DNA from 4 places in the Neobacillus terrisolis genome. Region 1 is predicted to be linked to each of the others. Evidence: predicted binding sites of a transcription regulator. Region 1 holds the regulator's gene; each other region holds the start of a gene.
What was found. Region 1 encodes CtsR, which represses protease genes until heat stress. Its sites were predicted from a motif close to ATGGTCAATAAAGGTCAAACA; they were not measured.

Region 1 (4,403 bases):
TAAACGTAACACTTCTATCAACTCCTTCTGTTCATTTCACTAACTATCTTTTAGGAAAGCATTCCAAAAATATAACAAAATCCTCGAATCAACATTTTTTAAGTAGTATATTCTAGATGTAACAGAAAAGAGTTTCCTACCTCCACCAACGAAAATCAAACTCCAATTTAAAAATTAATAATGAAAGGGGTAATCCTGATGAGTTTCACTAATAAAGTGGTGATTGTAACAGGTGCTGCCAATGGTATTGGTCGAGGAATTGCTTCCCTTTATGCTGTTGAAGGTGCAAAAGTAGTTCTAGCAGATATGGATGAAATAAGAGGGAGAGAACTAGAACATCAAATTAAAAAACTTGGTGGCGATAGTCTTTTTATACAAACAGATGTAAGAAAAGAAGAAGATCTCATTCATTTAATAGAAAAAGCGAAAAGCACTTATGGGGAAATACATATTTTAATTAATAATGCCGGTAAAGGAGGAGCGTTTAAAAATACTTACGAACTAACAATAAATGAATGGGATGATATCATCAATACGAACTTAAGAAGTGTTTTCATTGCTTCGAGGGAGGCGGCAAAGTATATTCGAAAGAACAAACTTGGTGGTGCTATTATCAATATCGCTTCCACACGTGCATTTATGTCGGAACCTAACTCGGAAGCTTATGCTGCCTCTAAGGGTGGAATTGTCGCTATTACCCATGCATTAGCCGCATCATTTAGTAATGATAAGATCACCGTAAATTCGATTTCTCCGGGGTGGATTGAAAAAGGAGATTATTCATTATTACGAGATGTAGATCATCAGCAGCATTTATCAAAACGAGTTGGAAGGCCGGATGATATTGCACGGGCTTGTCTCTTTTTATCAAGTGAGGAAAATAATTTTGTAACAGGAACAAATCTGGTAGTTGATGGCGGGATGACGAGAAAAATGATTTATGTTGAATAATATGTAAGGGCTCAGCTTATTGTTTCGTGAACGGTAATAAAAAACTAAGACATTCCTCTTAGCCTTTGTTTGAGAAAAGGTAAAATGGTAAGAATAGATTAGTGGTTCAATTAATTGCACAAACATAGGTGAATCATGTATAATCAAAGTCAAATATAGTCAAAGTCAGAAGATTGGGGGAGGTTTGATGAGGAATATCTCCGACATAATTGAAGATTATTTAAAGACGGTATTGGAGTTGAGTGAAGAAGAAATTGTTGAGATTAAAAGAAACGAAATTGCCGACAAATTTCAATGTGTTCCTTCCCAAATTAATTATGTAATCAATACTCGTTTTACAGTAGAAAGAGGTTATCTTGTTGAAAGTAAACGGGGTGGCGGCGGATATATTCGAATCATTAAGGTTCAAACGAATGATCATGTCCATTTAATTGATCATTTGATATCTCTGATAAAGTCTAATATTTCTCAAAGCAGTGCAGAAGATTTAATCTATCGATTAGTAGAAGAGGATATTATTACTAATCGTGAAGCAAAAATTATGTTAAGCGTAATTGATCGTTCCGTGTTGTATATTGATCTTCCTTATCGGGATGAATTACGAGCAAGAATGGTAAAGGCAATGTTAACAACTTTAAAATATAAATAAAGTGAGCTGGAGAGGTGAAAAAATGATTTGCCCAGAATGTAATCAAAGACCAGCGACGCTCCACTTTACTAAAATCATAAACGGCGAAAAAACCGAATTTCACTTATGTGAAAAATGTGCTCATGAAAAGGGTGAGATGTTTTTACTGAATGGAGCACCTGGCTTTTCAATAAATAATTTAATTGCAGGCCTATTAAACATAGAGCCGAAGTTTACTCCATCTCCCCAAGATGCATTTAAACCTCAAGAAATTGTTCAGTGTAAGCAATGTTCAATGACCTTTCCACAATTCGTCAAAATAGGGAGATTTGGGTGTGCAAATTGCTACGAAGCATTTCAAGAACAGCTTATCCCTCTATTAAAAAAGGTTCATAGTGGTAATACAGATCACCGCGGGAAAATCCCAAAAAGAATTGGTGGAGGCATTCAAATTCGTAAAACAGTTGCAGACTTAAAGGAAAAGATAAAACAGTTAATAGCAGATGAGGAATTTGAGAAAGCCGCCCAAGTTAGAGATGAAATACGCTCATTAGAAAGCAAAATGATTGAAAGTCATGAGGGAGGGGAGTAGCTTGGGATTAGAAAGATTTATGAATCAAGCTGTCAGCTCATGGATGAGTGCTGAAGGTCCAGATTCTGATATAGTTATGAGTTCACGAATCCGGCTAGCACGAAATTTTAATGAGTTTACTTTTCCTATTCTTTTTTCCAATGATGAAGCGAATTCAGTCATCTCTACTATTGAAGAAATAACTGTACAAAGTCCATTAACAGAGCTTGGCCAATATGAATTATTAAAAATGGATCAATTACAGCCTCTACAGAAACAAGTTTTAGTTGAAAAGCATTTAATCAGTCCTCAATTAGCTAATGATGCTTCCCATGGAGCATGTTTACTATCGGAAAATGAAGAGATTAGCATCATGATTAATGAAGAAGATCATATTAGAATCCAATGTCTATTTCCAGGACTGCAGCTTACAGAGGCACTTTCAATAGCAAATGTTGTAGATGATTGGATTGAAGCAAATGTTACCTACGCTTTTGATGAGCAATATGGCTATTTAACCAGTTGTCCTACTAATGTCGGAACTGGCTTAAGGGCTTCGGTTATGATGCATTTACCAGGTCTCATCTTAACGCAACAGATAAATAGAATTATTCCGGCAATCAATCAATTAGGATTAGTCGTAAGAGGAATTTATGGTGAAGGTAGCGAAGCATTAGGTAATATCTTTCAAATTTCTAATCAAATTACTCTTGGAAAATCTGAGGAAGAAATTGTCGAGGATTTAAAAAGCGTAGTAAAACAATTGATTTCCCAGGAAAGAAATGCCCGGGACGCATTAGTAAAAACTTTAAACATAGAATTAGAAGATAGGGTATTTCGTTCGCTTGGTGTTTTGGAGAATAGCAGGATTTTAGAATCAAAGGAAGCCGCACGCTGCTTGTCCGATGTTAGGCTAGGAATCGATATGGGTTTTATAAAAAATATCCCTAATACAATATTAAATGAATTAATGATTTTAACTCAACCAGGTTTCTTACAGCAGTATGCCGGAGGCCCCTTAAGACCTAATGAAAGAGATATTCGGCGGGCTGCTTTAATAAGAGAAAGATTAAAATTAGATACAATGAAGAGTTAGGAGGAAGAGACATGATGTTTGGACGCTTTACAGAAAGAGCACAGAAGGTGTTGGCCCTAGCGCAAGAGGAAGCTATACGATTAAGTCATAATAATATTGGAACTGAACATATATTATTGGGACTTGTGAGAGAAGGAGAAGGGATTGCTGCTAAAGCGCTGTATGCACTCGGGCTTGGGGCAGAAAAGATTCAAAAGGAAGTAGAAAACCTTATCGGTCGTGGTCAAGAGGCATCCCAAACGATTCACTATACTCCGCGGGCTAAAAAAGTAATAGAGTTGTCTATGGATGAAGCCCGTAAATTGGGACATTCCTATGTTGGAACAGAGCATATTTTACTTGGTTTAATTCGCGAGGGGGAAGGCGTTGCCGCCCGTGTATTAAATAACCTTGGTGTAAGTCTCAATAAAGCTCGTCAACAAGTACTGCAATTATTGGGCAGCAATGAAGCAGGAGGAGGACAAGGTGGTGCTGCAGCAAATGCAAATACACCTACCTTAGATAGTCTTGCTCGCGACTTAACTGCGATTGCCCGTGAAGGCAGCCTTGATCCTGTCATTGGTCGTAGCAAGGAAATTCAACGGGTTATCGAAGTTCTAAGTAGACGAACTAAGAATAATCCAGTATTAATCGGAGAACCTGGCGTTGGTAAAACCGCCATTGCTGAAGGACTGGCTCAACAAATTGTTCACAATGAGGTGCCAGAGATTCTTCGTGATAAACGAGTAATGACACTTGATATGGGAACTGTTGTTGCCGGAACTAAGTACAGAGGTGAATTTGAAGATCGCCTTAAAAAGGTTATGGACGAGATTCGCCAAGCTGGAAATATTATTCTCTTTATTGATGAGCTGCATACACTTATCGGTGCCGGTGGAGCAGAAGGTGCGATTGATGCATCAAATATCTTAAAACCATCCTTGGCTCGAGGAGAATTGCAGTGTATTGGAGCAACTACTTTAGATGAATATCGAAAATATATCGAAAAAGATGCTGCGCTCGAACGTCGCTTCCAGCCAATTCGAGTTGATGAACCTACTGCTGAAGAGTCAATTCAAATTTTAAAAGGATTAAGAGATCGATATGAGGCACACCATCGTGTTTCGATTTCAGATGAGGCGATTGAGGCTGCGGTTACCCTATCAGACCGATATATT
Region 2 (4,403 bases), on a different contig from region 1:
GCTATCCTATGCTGAAAAAATTGTTAAAAAGCTTCAATATAAGGGCTTAATGAATATCCAATTTATTGTTGATGGGGAAAACGTTTTAGTTCTGGAGGTTAATCCACGTGCGAGCCGGACTGTGCCGATTGTAAGTAAAGTAACCGGAAAGCCGTTGGTGCAAATTGCGACAAAAATATTGCTCGGGAAATTAACTTTGTCGAAGCAATCAGAATCAAACATGCCAGTATCATTGCCGTTCATTACGATTAAATACCCAGTGTTTTCAAATTATGCAATGCGTGGCCTCGACTCGAAAGTTGGTCCGGAAATGAAATCAACCGGTGAAGGAATCAGCATTGCAGCGAGTGTTGAGGAAGCATTGGCAAAATGGCTTCATGCCAATGTGAAAAAAGAAATCAATGGTGGCAAGCTTGTCTGCAGCATGATGGATGACATTTCTGAACTTCAGGATCTTGCAAAGAACGCGAATATCGAAATCGTTCAAACCGAGAAACTTGAAGAAGAGTTGGCCGATAAAAATACGGTTGCCTTCTATGACACCCAAAAACAGGATGCCGATGTCCTAGCAAGACAAAAAGCGACCAGAAACCGGATTCCAACGTTTACTGAAAAAGAAACAATGAAAGCATTTTTAACTGCTGTTGCCGTCAAAAACTGGAAGGTTCAATCGATTGGTCACTGGCACCAAACTATATTTAAGGATGTGACTGTAGGATGATTCAAACAAATGTACTTGATACGGAATTAAAGGGAAAAGATTTATTAACATTAATGGATCTTTCTCCAAACACGATTCAAGCTTTAGTGGATAAAGCAATCGTGTTAAAGAAGGAAAAGCTTGCCGGCTCCGACCATGGGAAGCCTTTGGCCGGGAAAATTCTCGGGATGATTTTTGAAAAATCATCCACTAGAACGAGAGTTTCCTTTGAAGCGGGGATGCTTCAACTAGGCGGTCAAGCAATTGTGATGAATAGCAAAGATTTGCAAATTGGAAGAGGAGAACCGATTTCAGATACCGCAAAGGTGTTATCCCATTATGTTGACGGCATCATGATTCGTACCTTTTCTCACTCAATCATTGAGGAATTAGCTGAGCATGCTTCTATTCCTGTTATTAATGGCCTTACTGATCTTGCTCATCCATGTCAAGCATTGGCCGATTTGCAGACAGTATTTGAAGTGAAAGGGAAATTTACTGGGTTAAAAATAGCCTACATCGGTGATGGTAATAATGTAGCCCATTCTTTAATGGTTGCCTGTGCAAAAGTGGGAATGGACATTTCGGTTGCAACACCTCAGGGCTATGAGCCGGATGCAGCCATCACAGAGGCAGTATTAGGTTATGCTGCAGAGAGCGGAGCAAACGTAGTGATCACCAATGACCCAGTGGCAGCAATTAAAGATGCGGATGTTGTGTATTCTGATGTCTGGACTAGTATGGGTCAGGAAGAGGAAAACGAAATAAGATTAAAAGCATTTAATGGTTTCCAAATAAATGATGCTTTAGTAGCAAATGCAAAACCGGATTATATTTTCTTGCACTGTTTACCAGCACACAGAGAAGAGGAAGTAACCGCAAGTGTAATTGACGGTCCTAACTCATTGGTATTTGAACAGGCTGGAAACAGATTGCATGCCCAGAAGGCATTGTTAGTGGAAATATTAAAGAATTAAAGTAAATATGGTAAAGACCAATTCCTTTTGTGAATTGGTCTTTTTGCGTTTTATGTGTTTTATCGTGCGAAAATGACCTAATATTTCTTCAACTGAAGCAAAGCAAACCTAATTTTGGATAAAAACAACTCGTAAGATTGACCTCAACCCCGGAAATACTAGCTAATGAACCATTCACAAGGAGGTTTTCCTAATGGGTCAAAATAGACAATTTAAGCCTGGACAAAAAGCACCGAACAATGGAATCTATATTGAAATCGGGGACACAGGAAGTACTGTCAATAATCCGAAAAGAATCCGCCTAAAAGCAGGACAAAAGTTCCCCGAAAACTCAAATGATGACCGTATTTGGTCTTTCCAGCGCAGACCTTAAAAATTATAAGCCATCCCACCGGATGGCTTTATTTTATTTAAAAAAAAGCATATAATATACATAAAGGTCAGAAAAGGTCAAACAGGGAACAAGGAGGAATTAAGATGGATTTTAATAAAATGACGGAGCGGCTTCAGGAAGCATTCCTGTCAGGTCAATCACTTGCCCGTCAAAATGAACATCAAGAAGTCGATGATATTCATTTATTTTTGGCCATCTTAGCAGTTGAGGATAATTTGGTTTCTTCCGTACTAAGTAAAGTCCAATGTTCAGCAGAGAGTTTTACCGGAAAACTGAAAAAAGCCTTAGATAAGAAACCAAAAGTTACGGGTAGCGGGGTAGCTCAAGGGAATCTTTATATTACAGCTGGTTTACAGCGAGTCATGACGGAAGCCGAAAAAGCTATGCAGCTTTTTAAGGATGATTATTTATCAATAGAACATATTATTCTTGGCGCACTTGATGCGAGGACAGAAACAGGAAAGATTTTAACAGAATTAGGGGCAACAAAAGAAAAAGTATTAACAGCTATAAAAGAAATTAGGGGGAATCAAAGGGTGACTTCACAAAATCCTGAGGCAACCTACGATGCTTTAAAAAAATACGGCAGGGACTTGGTTGCAGAAGTAAAAACCGGTAAACTCGATCCAGTTATTGGTCGTGACAGTGAAATACGTCATGTGATAAGAATTTTATCTCGTAAAACAAAAAACAATCCAGTATTAATAGGAGAACCAGGTGTAGGGAAGACGGCAATTGTTGAAGGGCTGGCCCAACGAATTGTTCGAAAGGATGTTCCAGAGGGCTTGAAGGACAAAACGATCTTTGCCCTTGATATGAGCGCATTGATTGCTGGAGCAAAATTTCGTGGGGAATTCGAGGAACGCCTTAAGGCTGTCTTGAATGAAGTGAAAAAAAGTGAAGGAAAAATATTGTTGTTCATCGATGAGCTTCATACGATTGTAGGTGCCGGGAAAACTGAAGGGGCGATGGATGCGGGCAATATGCTTAAACCGATGCTTGCTCGTGGTGAATTGCATTGTATCGGAGCCACTACTTTAGATGAACACCGGAAGTATATTGAAAAAGACCCTGCGCTTGAACGCCGCTTTCAACAAGTACTTGTTCAGGAACCTGATGTGGAGGATACGATTTCGATTTTAAGAGGTCTAAAGGAGCGATTTGAAATTCATCATGGCGTCAATATCCATGACCGAGCACTCGTTGCAGCCGCAACCTTATCCGATCGCTATATAACCGATCGCTTTCTTCCTGATAAAGCGATTGACCTTGTTGACGAAGCCTGTGCAATGATTCGTACAGAAATTGATTCGATGCCAACTGAAATTGATGAAGTCGTTCGGCGGGTAATGCAGCTCGAAATTGAAGAGGCGGCATTGCAAAAAGAACTGGATCCTCAAAGCAAAAATCGTTTAGAGCTGTTGAAGAAAGAGCTTGCAGAACGAAAGGATAAGGCAAATGCAATGAAAGCCCAATGGCAACTAGAGAAAGAGGGCATTCAGAAGGTCCGCGATCAAAGAGCCTTGCTTGAAAAGCTGCGTCGTGAGCTATCCGATGCGGAAAATAATTATGATCTAAATAAAGCTTCTGAGCTTCGTTACGGAAAAATTCCGGAAGCGGAAAAACAACTAAAGGAGCTTGAACAACAAGTTAGTGACCAACAAGGAACGAAGCTATTAAGGGAAGAAGTGACCGAGGAAGAAATTGCCTCTATTGTAGCGCGATGGACAGGTATACCAATTACGAAGTTGGTTGAGGGCGAACGGGAAAAGCTGTTACGGCTTGAAAGTATTCTTCATGAACGTGTAATTGGCCAGGATGAAGCAATTGAACTGGTTTCCAATGCTGTATTAAGGGCTCGTGCGGGTATTAAGGATCCAAATAGGCCAATCGGTTCATTTATCTTCCTTGGACCAACGGGGGTTGGGAAAACGGAATTAGCCAAAACCCTTGCTCAAGCATTATTTGATAGTGAAGAGCAAATGATTCGAATTGATATGTCAGAATATATGGAAAAGCATGCTGTTTCCCGATTAATTGGGGCACCTCCTGGATATGTTGGGTATGAGGAAGGTGGACAACTGACAGAAGCAGTAAGACGCAAACCATATTGCGTAATATTATTAGATGAGATTGAGAAAGCACATCCGGAAGTGTTCAATATTTTGCTGCAGATGTTAGATGATGGCAGAATCACAGATTCCCATGGACGGACCGTAGATTTTAAAAACACAGTTATCATTATGACGAGCAATCTGGGCTCCCACTTATTAATTGATGAAGCGTTGGAAAGTGGTGAGATTGCACCTGAAACAAGAGAAAAAGTGTTAGG
Region 3 (4,403 bases), on a different contig from region 1:
ATGATGGTTTCTCATATTTAGAAAATGGAGGGTTTTGGCAGCGTCAAGCTCATATTTATAATTCTCCTTTTTACTATATTGATTACACACTTGCACAGATTTGTGCCTTTCAATTTTGGAAGCGATCAAGGCAAGATTGGGATGGCGCATGGAGTGATTATGTGAGGCTTTGTAAACTTGGCGGAAGTAAGTCATTTACCAAGTTAGTAAAAGAAGCCAATTTAGTCTCTCCATTTGAAGCGGGATGCGTCAAATCCGTTATTGATGAAATTGATAGTTGGCTCGAGGCAGTGGACGATGCGAAATTATAATTAAAAGAGGATAACACCGGGAGTATCAAACCCCGGTGTTATCCTTTTCTTATATCTTAACGATTTATTTATTTTGCTTTAATCATGATTTCATTGCTGGCTAATACGGCAATGAAGTTTCCACTTGTGACACCATCAAGGAGGATATCTGTAAGCTTATCCTCAAGCTGCTCCTGGATAACGCGACGAAGTGGACGAGCACCGAATGCAGGGTGGTAACCAAGTTCAACTAATTTTTCTTTCACTTCATTTGAGACCGTTAAAGCCAAGTTTTGTTCTTTAAGCGTGTTCTCCAATTCTTCGAGCATTAAATCAACGATTTTTAATAGCTGCTCCTTCTCTAATGATTTGAACTCAATAATACTATCAAAGCGGTTTAAAAATTCTGGTTTGAAAAATGAACCAAGTGACTCGAGAATGTTAGACTCTGTTGCTGCATTACTTTTATCAAAGCCAACCTGAATTTGTTTATGACCAACGCCCGCATTACTTGTCATAATGATAACGGAATCCTTAAAGCTTACCATGCGACCTTGGCTGTCTGTAAGTCGTCCATCCTCAAGAATTTGCAGGAACATATGCTGTACATCTGGATGTGCTTTCTCAATTTCATCAAGCAAAATAATGCAATATGGATTTCGGCGAACTTTTTCTGTTAGTTGTCCAGCTTCCTCGTGTCCAACGTATCCTGGAGGAGAGCCGATGATTTTTGAAACGCTGTGTTTTTCCATATATTCGCTCATGTCAAGGCGAATCATTGCATCTTTTACACCAAACAATTCCTCTGCCAATGTCTTTGATAATTCAGTTTTCCCGACACCGGTTGGACCAACGAATAAGAATGAACCAATTGGGCGATGCTTTGACTTTAAGCCAGCGCGGCTGCGTCGAATCGCTTTAGCCACTTTTGTCACTGCTTCATCCTGTCCGATTACTTTATTAGCAAGATTGTGTTCAAGAGATTTCATTTTATTTTGGTCATCCTCTTGCAGCTTTCCAACTGGGATCCCTGTTTTTTTCTCGATGATGGCTTGAATATCCTGTACATCAACGATTGGATGTAACACATCATTGTTTTCAGCTTTAGCCAATTTTTGTTCAAGGGCTGTCTCTTCATCTCGAAGTTTTGCAGCCTGTTCGTATTGTTCATTTTTTAAAGCCAATTCTTTTTCTTTACTTATTTCTTTTAAGCGGTTCTCAATTTGTGATGTATCGGGCTCAACATCGGTTTTTAGGTTAAGGATGGAACCAGCTTCATCTAATAAATCGATCGCTTTATCTGGAAGAAAACGGTCTTGGATATAGCGATGCGAAAGAGTGACGCATGCTTTAATCGCTTCCTCTGTATAAGAAACCTTATGGTATTGTTCGTATTTCGTTTGAATCCCTTTTAAGATTTCTACAGCTTTTTCGAGTGATGGCTCTGACACTTGAACAGGTTGAAAACGTCGCTCAAGGGCAGGATCTTTTTCAATTTTACGATATTCCTTCAATGTCGTTGCTCCGACGACTTGCAGTTCCCCGCGAGCGAGAGCAGGTTTTAGGATGTTTCCCGCATCCATCGAACCTTCAGCAGAACCAGCTCCGACTAACAAGTGAATTTCATCGATAAATAGAATGATATTTTTTCTTTGCTGTAATTCAGAGATCAGTTTCTTCATTCTTTCCTCAAATTGACCTCGAATGCCGGTATTGGACACGAGTGAGGCAACATCAAGCAAATATACTTCTTTACCAAGCAATTTGGCAGGAACAGAGCCCTCAGCTATTTTAAGAGCAAGCCCTTCGGCAATTGCCGTTTTCCCAACGCCTGGTTCACCGATTAACACCGGATTATTTTTATTGCGTCTATTCAAAATTTCCATCACGCGAGCGACTTCTTCATCACGACCAATTACAGGGTCAATTAGACCCGCTTTGGCAAACTGGGTAAGATTTCGACCAAATTGGTCGATAAACCCTCCGCCATTAGTTGGGAGAGCTTGTTGAAAAGGTTCGTTTACATTGTGCTCTTGGGATGAAGGGATTCCTGAAGATCCTTCAAGGAAATCTTCAAACGGATGGTTGAATCCATTTAGCCCGAATGAAGTTAAATTTCCAATCTTTTCACGTTCCTTTTTGAAACATTCCTCACATAAGAGGAGATGCCTTTTTTGACCATTGACATTAAGTTTCATTTGAATGGTTGCTTCGTTAAATTGACATTTGTTGCAAAGCATGTTGCATAACCTCCTATACATTTGTTTGATTTTGACTAACTTTGACCTTTCGTGTCTTCATTATACTTTGACCTTTTTTGACTTTCAAGTATTTTGTTTACAAAAAATTGTCTTTAACAAATTTAGTGGTGTTCGTTATGAATGTTTGAAAAAGCTCGTCTTTGTTTGTCCTAACCATCATATATATGGATAGGAAGGGGGAGGACGACTTTGAAACCAAGATGGAGTGCATCCTTTCAAATAGCAGCTGTATATGTGGGTACAGTAGTAGGTGCAGGGTTTGCCACAGGAAGAGAAATCGTCGAGTTTTTTTCTCGGTTTGGCTTCTTGGGGTTTGCAGGGATTTTTATAAGTGGTTTTATCTTGATATATCTAGGTGCTAAATTGATGAGATTGGCGGCCCTTGTAGGAGCAAAATCTTATCAGGAATTTAATGAGTTTGTATTTGGCAGGTTTTTTGGGCGAATCATTAACGCCTTAACATTGCTGATGCTTCTTGGTGTATGCGCAGTAATGCTCTCGGGTGCAGGGGCCATTTTTGAGGAGCAATTGAACTTCCCTAAGGTAGCAGGGGTTCTTATTACAATTTGTCTTTCCATTCTTGTTCTTATGATTGGAATGAAAGGCTTATTTGTTGTCAATATATTGGTTGTCCCACTGATGATTTCATTTAGTGTTATATTAATGGGAAAATCGGTCCAATCCCCTCATTTCTCAGAACAATTAATGGCTGTTCCTTTTTTAGCGGATGGCTGGAAGGCGGTCGTCTCACCATTTACGTATGCAGCATTTAATTTATTTCTTGCCCAAGCTGTATTAGTACCTGTTGCAGGAGAAATAAAAGATGATGATACGATTTTGTGGGGAGGTATCCTTGGGGGAATTGCTCTTACCTTAATCTTGCTAAGCAGCCATATTGTCCTGACGATGCTTCCTAAGGTGGAAACGTTTGAGGTTCCAATGGCAGTAATTGTGAAAAACATCGCTCCAAGCATATATTGGATTTATGTTTTCGTTATTTATGGAGAAATCTTTACCTCTGTAATAGGCAATGTTTTCGGGCTAGAGCGCCAGTTAAGAAAATATATAAGTCTTCCAAGTATTTCGATTGTTATCTTGATTTTTCTAAGTACCTATTTTATTAGTCTGATTGATTACGGGAAGCTCCTTTCCTATCTATACCCTCTGTTTGGTTATTTTAGTTTAGCTTTTATTGTTTTATTATGGCTTAAGCCGATCAATCGAAAAAAATTTTCCACATAAAAAGCACCGCTTTTTTGTAAAAGGCAGTGTTAAAGAACAATGTTGATTGGAGCACCTGGAGCGGAAATCAACAAACAATTTAGCTAAGCCTAGTAATAAAATAAGCAGCCTTTCAAGAAGAAAAGGCTGCTTATCTAAAGGGCATAATGACAAATAAAAAAAGATCAAATACTAAGTGGGATACAATTACTAGCGGCATACTTCTTCTCCAGGCATAAAGCCAGCCCCAGACCAAACCTGCTACTAGAGCAGCAAATGGGAGCATAATTTGGTTGGAATAAAGATGTACAGATGAATACATAATAGCGGATACTATAATGCTTGTACCATTATTCGTAAACGAAAGCAGTCGTTTTTGGATAAATCCACGCCAAAAAATTTCTTCCCCCGGGACAATGACTAATATTAACGCTAAATAGTGCCAAAATAAATCGGGACCAAACCTTTTGTAAAGGGAGGTTACCTGTTTCATTACTGGAATATGGAAGAATTCAATCAATTGATTCCCTGCCCAAAAAAGGAAAAAAAGAAGAGTCCCCGATAAAATTCCAATAAAAAGGTATTTGACTAAGGATAACTTATCGTCCAATTTATCCTTAGCTACTACATA
Region 4 (4,403 bases), on a different contig from region 1:
ATATTAGGCGAAGGCTTCACCTTTGTTCACGATATTTCAGATGAGCTTATTAGAAAGAAATGTTGTAAGCGTTCTTATTTGCGAGGAGCCTTTCTGGCAGGGGGTTCTGTCAATAACCCGGAGACGTCCTCCTACCATCTTGAGGTTGCCTCACTATATAAAGAACATAATGATGCTTTGTGTGAATTGATGAACACATTTCAACTTAACAGCAAAACACTTGAGCGGAAAAAAGGGTATATAACCTATTTAAAAGAAGCAGAAAAAATTACCGAATTTTTAAATATTATCGGTGCTCATAATGCTTTACTTAAATTTGAAGATATCCGGATTGTCCGTGATATGAGAAATTCTGTTAATCGCTTGGTTAATTGTGAGACGGCCAATTTAAATAAAACGATTGGGGCCGCATTAAGGCAAGTCGAGAACATTCGATTTATTGATCAAACCGTTGGATTGCAAATTCTACCGGGAAAACTAAGGGAAATAGCCGAATTACGAGTAAATTACCAGGATGTAACTCTTAAAGAGCTGGGGGAAATGGTTTCTGGCGGAGTTATCAGTAAATCTGGGATTAATCATCGGTTAAGAAAAATAGATGAAATAGCTGAAAAGCTAAGGGCAAGTGAGCCGATCAAAAATAGAGAAATATAAGGGGAGAGAAATCGCATGTTAGAAAAACAGGTAAAAGTTAAACTGAAAACTGGTTTACAAGCACGTCCTGCGGCACTCTTTGTTCAAGAAGCCAATCGGTTTTCATCCGAAATTTTTTTAGAGAAAGACGGTAAAAAAGTCAATGCCAAAAGTATTATGGGGTTAATGAGCTTGGCAATAAGCTCAGGCTCTGAAGTTTCTCTATCCGCAAACGGCAGTGACGAAACAGAAGCTATTGAAGCCCTTTGCAATTATATTTGCGATGAGGCATAAAAAACACTAAAGGTTTCCGTTTTATATTTATATTGAAGTGACAGTCGTTATGATGCCTTTCGCCTATATAAAAGCAAAACTCGCCATCAAAAAATTGGCGAGTTTTCTTTATTATACTTACGAGCTTGTCCTCCTCCGATTGGTTAACAAAAATAATGAAGTTACGATATTTTGGCGGACACAGAGGCCCTTATTTTGATGTTTTTAGCTTGTTATTGCATCTTACCGGACACAGGGGCTCTTATTTATATAAATACCACTCAAAAATCGCCATTTATTAGCGAATAGCGGAACTGGTGTCCGCTTATCTATCAAAAAGAGCATATTTTATCAAAATAACGGAACGTATGTCCTCTTAAGATAAGGAACCTACCATGCCGGCGTTCCGAATGACATCAATATTGACAGTCGTTTCATTGAACAATATTATGTCAAAGGCTGTGTTAAACTAGACTATTGATTTCCGCTCCAGGCGCTTGCTTTCCGCGGGGCGGGCGGTGAACCTCCTCGGAGCTAAAGCTCCTGTGGGGTCTTACCTGTCCCGCTACTCCCGCAGGAGTCAAGCGCCTTCCGCTCCAATCAACATTGTGTAAAAAAATCAACACTGAGCTTTAACACAGCCATGTTAAAAAAAACCCTTGTAAATAATTAAATGACGTATGCCAGAGCATACGTCATTTATTAAGAAGGCACCTTTTAACGCCCACTATAAAAAATAGAGCGCGAGTTTCGTTTAGGAGCGATTATTATTTTTTCTCACCAGTAGCAGAGCTGCGTTCAATAATATGATCGACTAAGCCGTATTCTTTAGCCTTTTCAGCAGTCATGAAGTTATCGCGCTCAGTGTCACGCTCAATTACTTCAAGTGGCTGGCCTGTGCGTTCTGCAAGGATACCGTTTAATTTATCACGTAGGAAAAGGATGCGCTTTGCAGCGATTTCGATTTCTGTTGCTTGACCTTGTGCACCGCCAAGTGGCTGGTGAATCATAACTTCGCTGTTTGGTAAGCAATAGCGCTTGCCTTTTGTACCTGCAGCAAGTAAGAATGCACCCATTGATGCAGCCATACCGATACAAATCGTTTGAACATCGGGCTTAATGAACTGCATTGTGTCATAAATTGCCATACCGGCAGTGATGCTACCGCCAGGGCTGTTAATGTAAATGGATATATCTTTTTCAGGATTTTCAGCTTCTAAGAATAATAATTGAGCGACAATTGAGTTGGCAACATGGTCATCAATTGCGCTTCCGAGCATGATGATACGGTCTTTTAACAAACGGGAATAAATATCGTATGCCCGCTCGCCGCGATTTGTCTGTTCAATTACTGTAGGAATCAAATTCATTTTTCTGTTCCTCCTTTAATCTCATATTCCAAGGTTAGACCCCAAGATTTTTCCTCATAAATCTCGATGAAAAAAATCTTATGTATTGTTATCATACACTGATGGTCAATTAAGGTCAAACAAATCGACCTGCATTTAGCGTGATTTGTTCGACAACATTAGCTTGCATGAATGGTGTGTTTTCCCTCGCAGAAATGTCCATGCTTTACATCTTATCCGATTAGGGAATTTTTAAACAAAAGGCTCTGTTGATTTCCGCTTCAGGTGCTCGCTTTCCGCGGGGGAGTCCGGGAGCCTCCTTGGCGCAAAGCGCCTGTGAAGTCTCCCGTGACACCTTCTCCCGCAGGAGTCTCGCACCTTCCGCTCCAATCAACAGCCAAACAAAAACCGATTCAAAGTGTTGGGCCCATTTTCCTTAAAAACAATGCTTGCAATCAAGTTCATCATGCCATATAATATTTTAACGTAGCGTCTTTTTTACATGCCCTCGTGGTGCAACGGATAGCACGTAAGATTCCGGTTCTTGAGATGTGGGTTCGATTCCTGCCGAGGGCGTTACCAAAACCTCTTGCCTATTTAGGGTAAGGGGTTTTTGGCATTTTTAAAGGTATTTCGATAACTTTTCTAATAAAATGCATACTTTCCGCATAATTATTTTATAAAATAAAGTGGTCCTCATCATACAATCAGCCTATCACTCATATTCAAAAAATGAATATGTTAGTAGTAAGCTCTGGTATTTTTTCGTGAACATATTTCTTCTCTGTTGTAAAATGAGGACAGGGGGAGTGAAAATGGATTTAAGAGCAGGATTATCTCAACAACAGTCGTTAAAGTTATCGATGACTCAAGAGCTTTCACAAGCAATTGCACTTTTACAATATTCGGCTATTGAGCTTGTGGATTTTCTCGAAAATAAAGCGCTTGAAAATCCATTATTGCATATTAAAAGCAGAAAAGCGGAGGTATACCAGCCAAAGGCGAAGGGGCAAAGTCAAAAATCAAATGACAAAGCTTGGATTGAACAAATCAGCGATCAGCGCTTTACGTTAGCTGATCATTTATTTCCGCAAATTCAAGATATGAAAATGAGCCCATTTCAGAAAAGGGTGGTTACCCACTATATCTATCACCTAGATGATAATGGCTATTTTACGGGTAATTTACAGGATATAGCCAATCACTTTAATTTTTCTTTGGCTGACGCAGAGGAATGCTTGGCTATTTTGCAAAGAGTGGAGCCGGCAGGCATTGGGGCACGAACCTTAAGAGAATGCTTGCTTCTGCAGCTTAATCGCCAGGAAGTAAAGAATGAGCTGGCTGAAAGGATTGTTTCGGAGCATTTTTCGATGTTTGCTGAAAAAAAGTGGAAGCAGCTTTCGAAACTGCTTTCGATTGATATAAAGGAAATTCAGCAAGTATTTGATTATATTTTAACGCTTAATCCAAAGCCGGGAGCTGCCTTTCATTATGAAAGAGCTTCATATGTAATCCCTGATGTCATGGTAGTTCAAGAGGGTGATCAATTCGTTGTCAGGTTATTTGATCACATTCTGCCAAAAATTCAGTTTAATAAAGATTATTTTGCTAGTTTAAATTCCTATCAAGATAAGAAGGTCAACGATTTTCTGAATGAGAAGCAACAGGATTATCACTGGATTATTCGCAGCTTAGAGCAACGCCAAAAAACAATCTTGAACGTAACAGGTAAAATTGTAGACAAACAACAAGCTTATTTTGAAAAAGGTCCTACTTTTTTAAAACCGATGACGATGAAAGAGATATCTGAAGAATTGGGAATCCACGAATCGACTGTGAGCAGAGCTGTACGTGAAAAGTACGTTCAAACACCGTTTGGAACCGTTGAGCTAAAATCATTTTTCACGAATGCGATTGAATCCGTTTCTGATGAATCACTGTCATCGAGCAAGGTTAAGATGGCGATGGAGAAATTAATTAAAGAAGAAAATAAGCAAAAGCCTTTATCGGATTTGGACATTGTCCAGCTTTTAAAGGAGAATGATGGGATCGTAGTTTCCCGAAGAACCGTTGCTAAGTATCGAGACCAGCTCGGTATTCCTTCTTCTTCAAAACGAAAAAGATACGATTAATCTAAATGTGGAGAAT

Region 2: a site for CtsR is predicted at 2,114-2,134, ahead of clpB (ATP-dependent chaperone ClpB). Genes of this name have one in related genera too.
Region 3: a site for CtsR is predicted at 2,595-2,615, ahead of ACI48O_RS03905 (ATP-dependent Clp protease ATP-binding subunit). Genes of this name have one in related genera too.
Region 4: a site for CtsR is predicted at 2,378-2,398, ahead of clpP (ATP-dependent Clp endopeptidase proteolytic subunit ClpP). Genes of this name have one in related genera too.

The regions. Positions count from the first base shown of each region.
Region 1 is NZ_JBKFGH010000040.1:139-4,541, forward strand. It holds gene ACI48O_RS20705 (glucose 1-dehydrogenase) at 199-951, shown strand; gene ACI48O_RS20710 (CtsR family transcriptional regulator) at 1,139-1,600, shown strand; gene ACI48O_RS20715 (UvrB/UvrC motif-containing protein) at 1,623-2,171, shown strand; gene ACI48O_RS20720 (protein arginine kinase) at 2,155-3,246, shown strand; gene clpC (ATP-dependent protease ATP-binding subunit ClpC) at 3,258-4,403, shown strand, end outside.
Region 2 is NZ_JBKFGH010000004.1:257,307-261,709, forward strand. It holds gene ACI48O_RS03325 (carbamoyl phosphate synthase large subunit) at 1-721, shown strand, start outside; gene argF (ornithine carbamoyltransferase) at 718-1,677, shown strand; gene ACI48O_RS03335 (YjzC family protein) at 1,871-2,050, shown strand; gene clpB (ATP-dependent chaperone ClpB) at 2,155-4,403, shown strand, end outside.
Region 3 is NZ_JBKFGH010000005.1:140-4,542, forward strand. It holds partial or broken gene ACI48O_RS03900 (M3 family metallopeptidase) at 1-311, shown strand, start outside; gene ACI48O_RS03905 (ATP-dependent Clp protease ATP-binding subunit) at 380-2,530, opposite strand; gene ACI48O_RS03910 (YkvI family membrane protein) at 2,741-3,793, shown strand; gene ACI48O_RS03915 (CPBP family intramembrane glutamic endopeptidase) at 3,924-4,403, opposite strand, start outside.
Region 4 is NZ_JBKFGH010000008.1:181,719-186,121, reverse strand. It holds gene whiA (DNA-binding protein WhiA) at 1-654, shown strand, start outside; gene ACI48O_RS06530 (HPr family phosphocarrier protein) at 670-927, shown strand; gene clpP (ATP-dependent Clp endopeptidase proteolytic subunit ClpP) at 1,674-2,276, opposite strand; tRNA gene ACI48O_RS06520 (tRNA-Arg) at 2,760-2,831, shown strand; gene rpoN (RNA polymerase factor sigma-54) at 3,071-4,387, shown strand.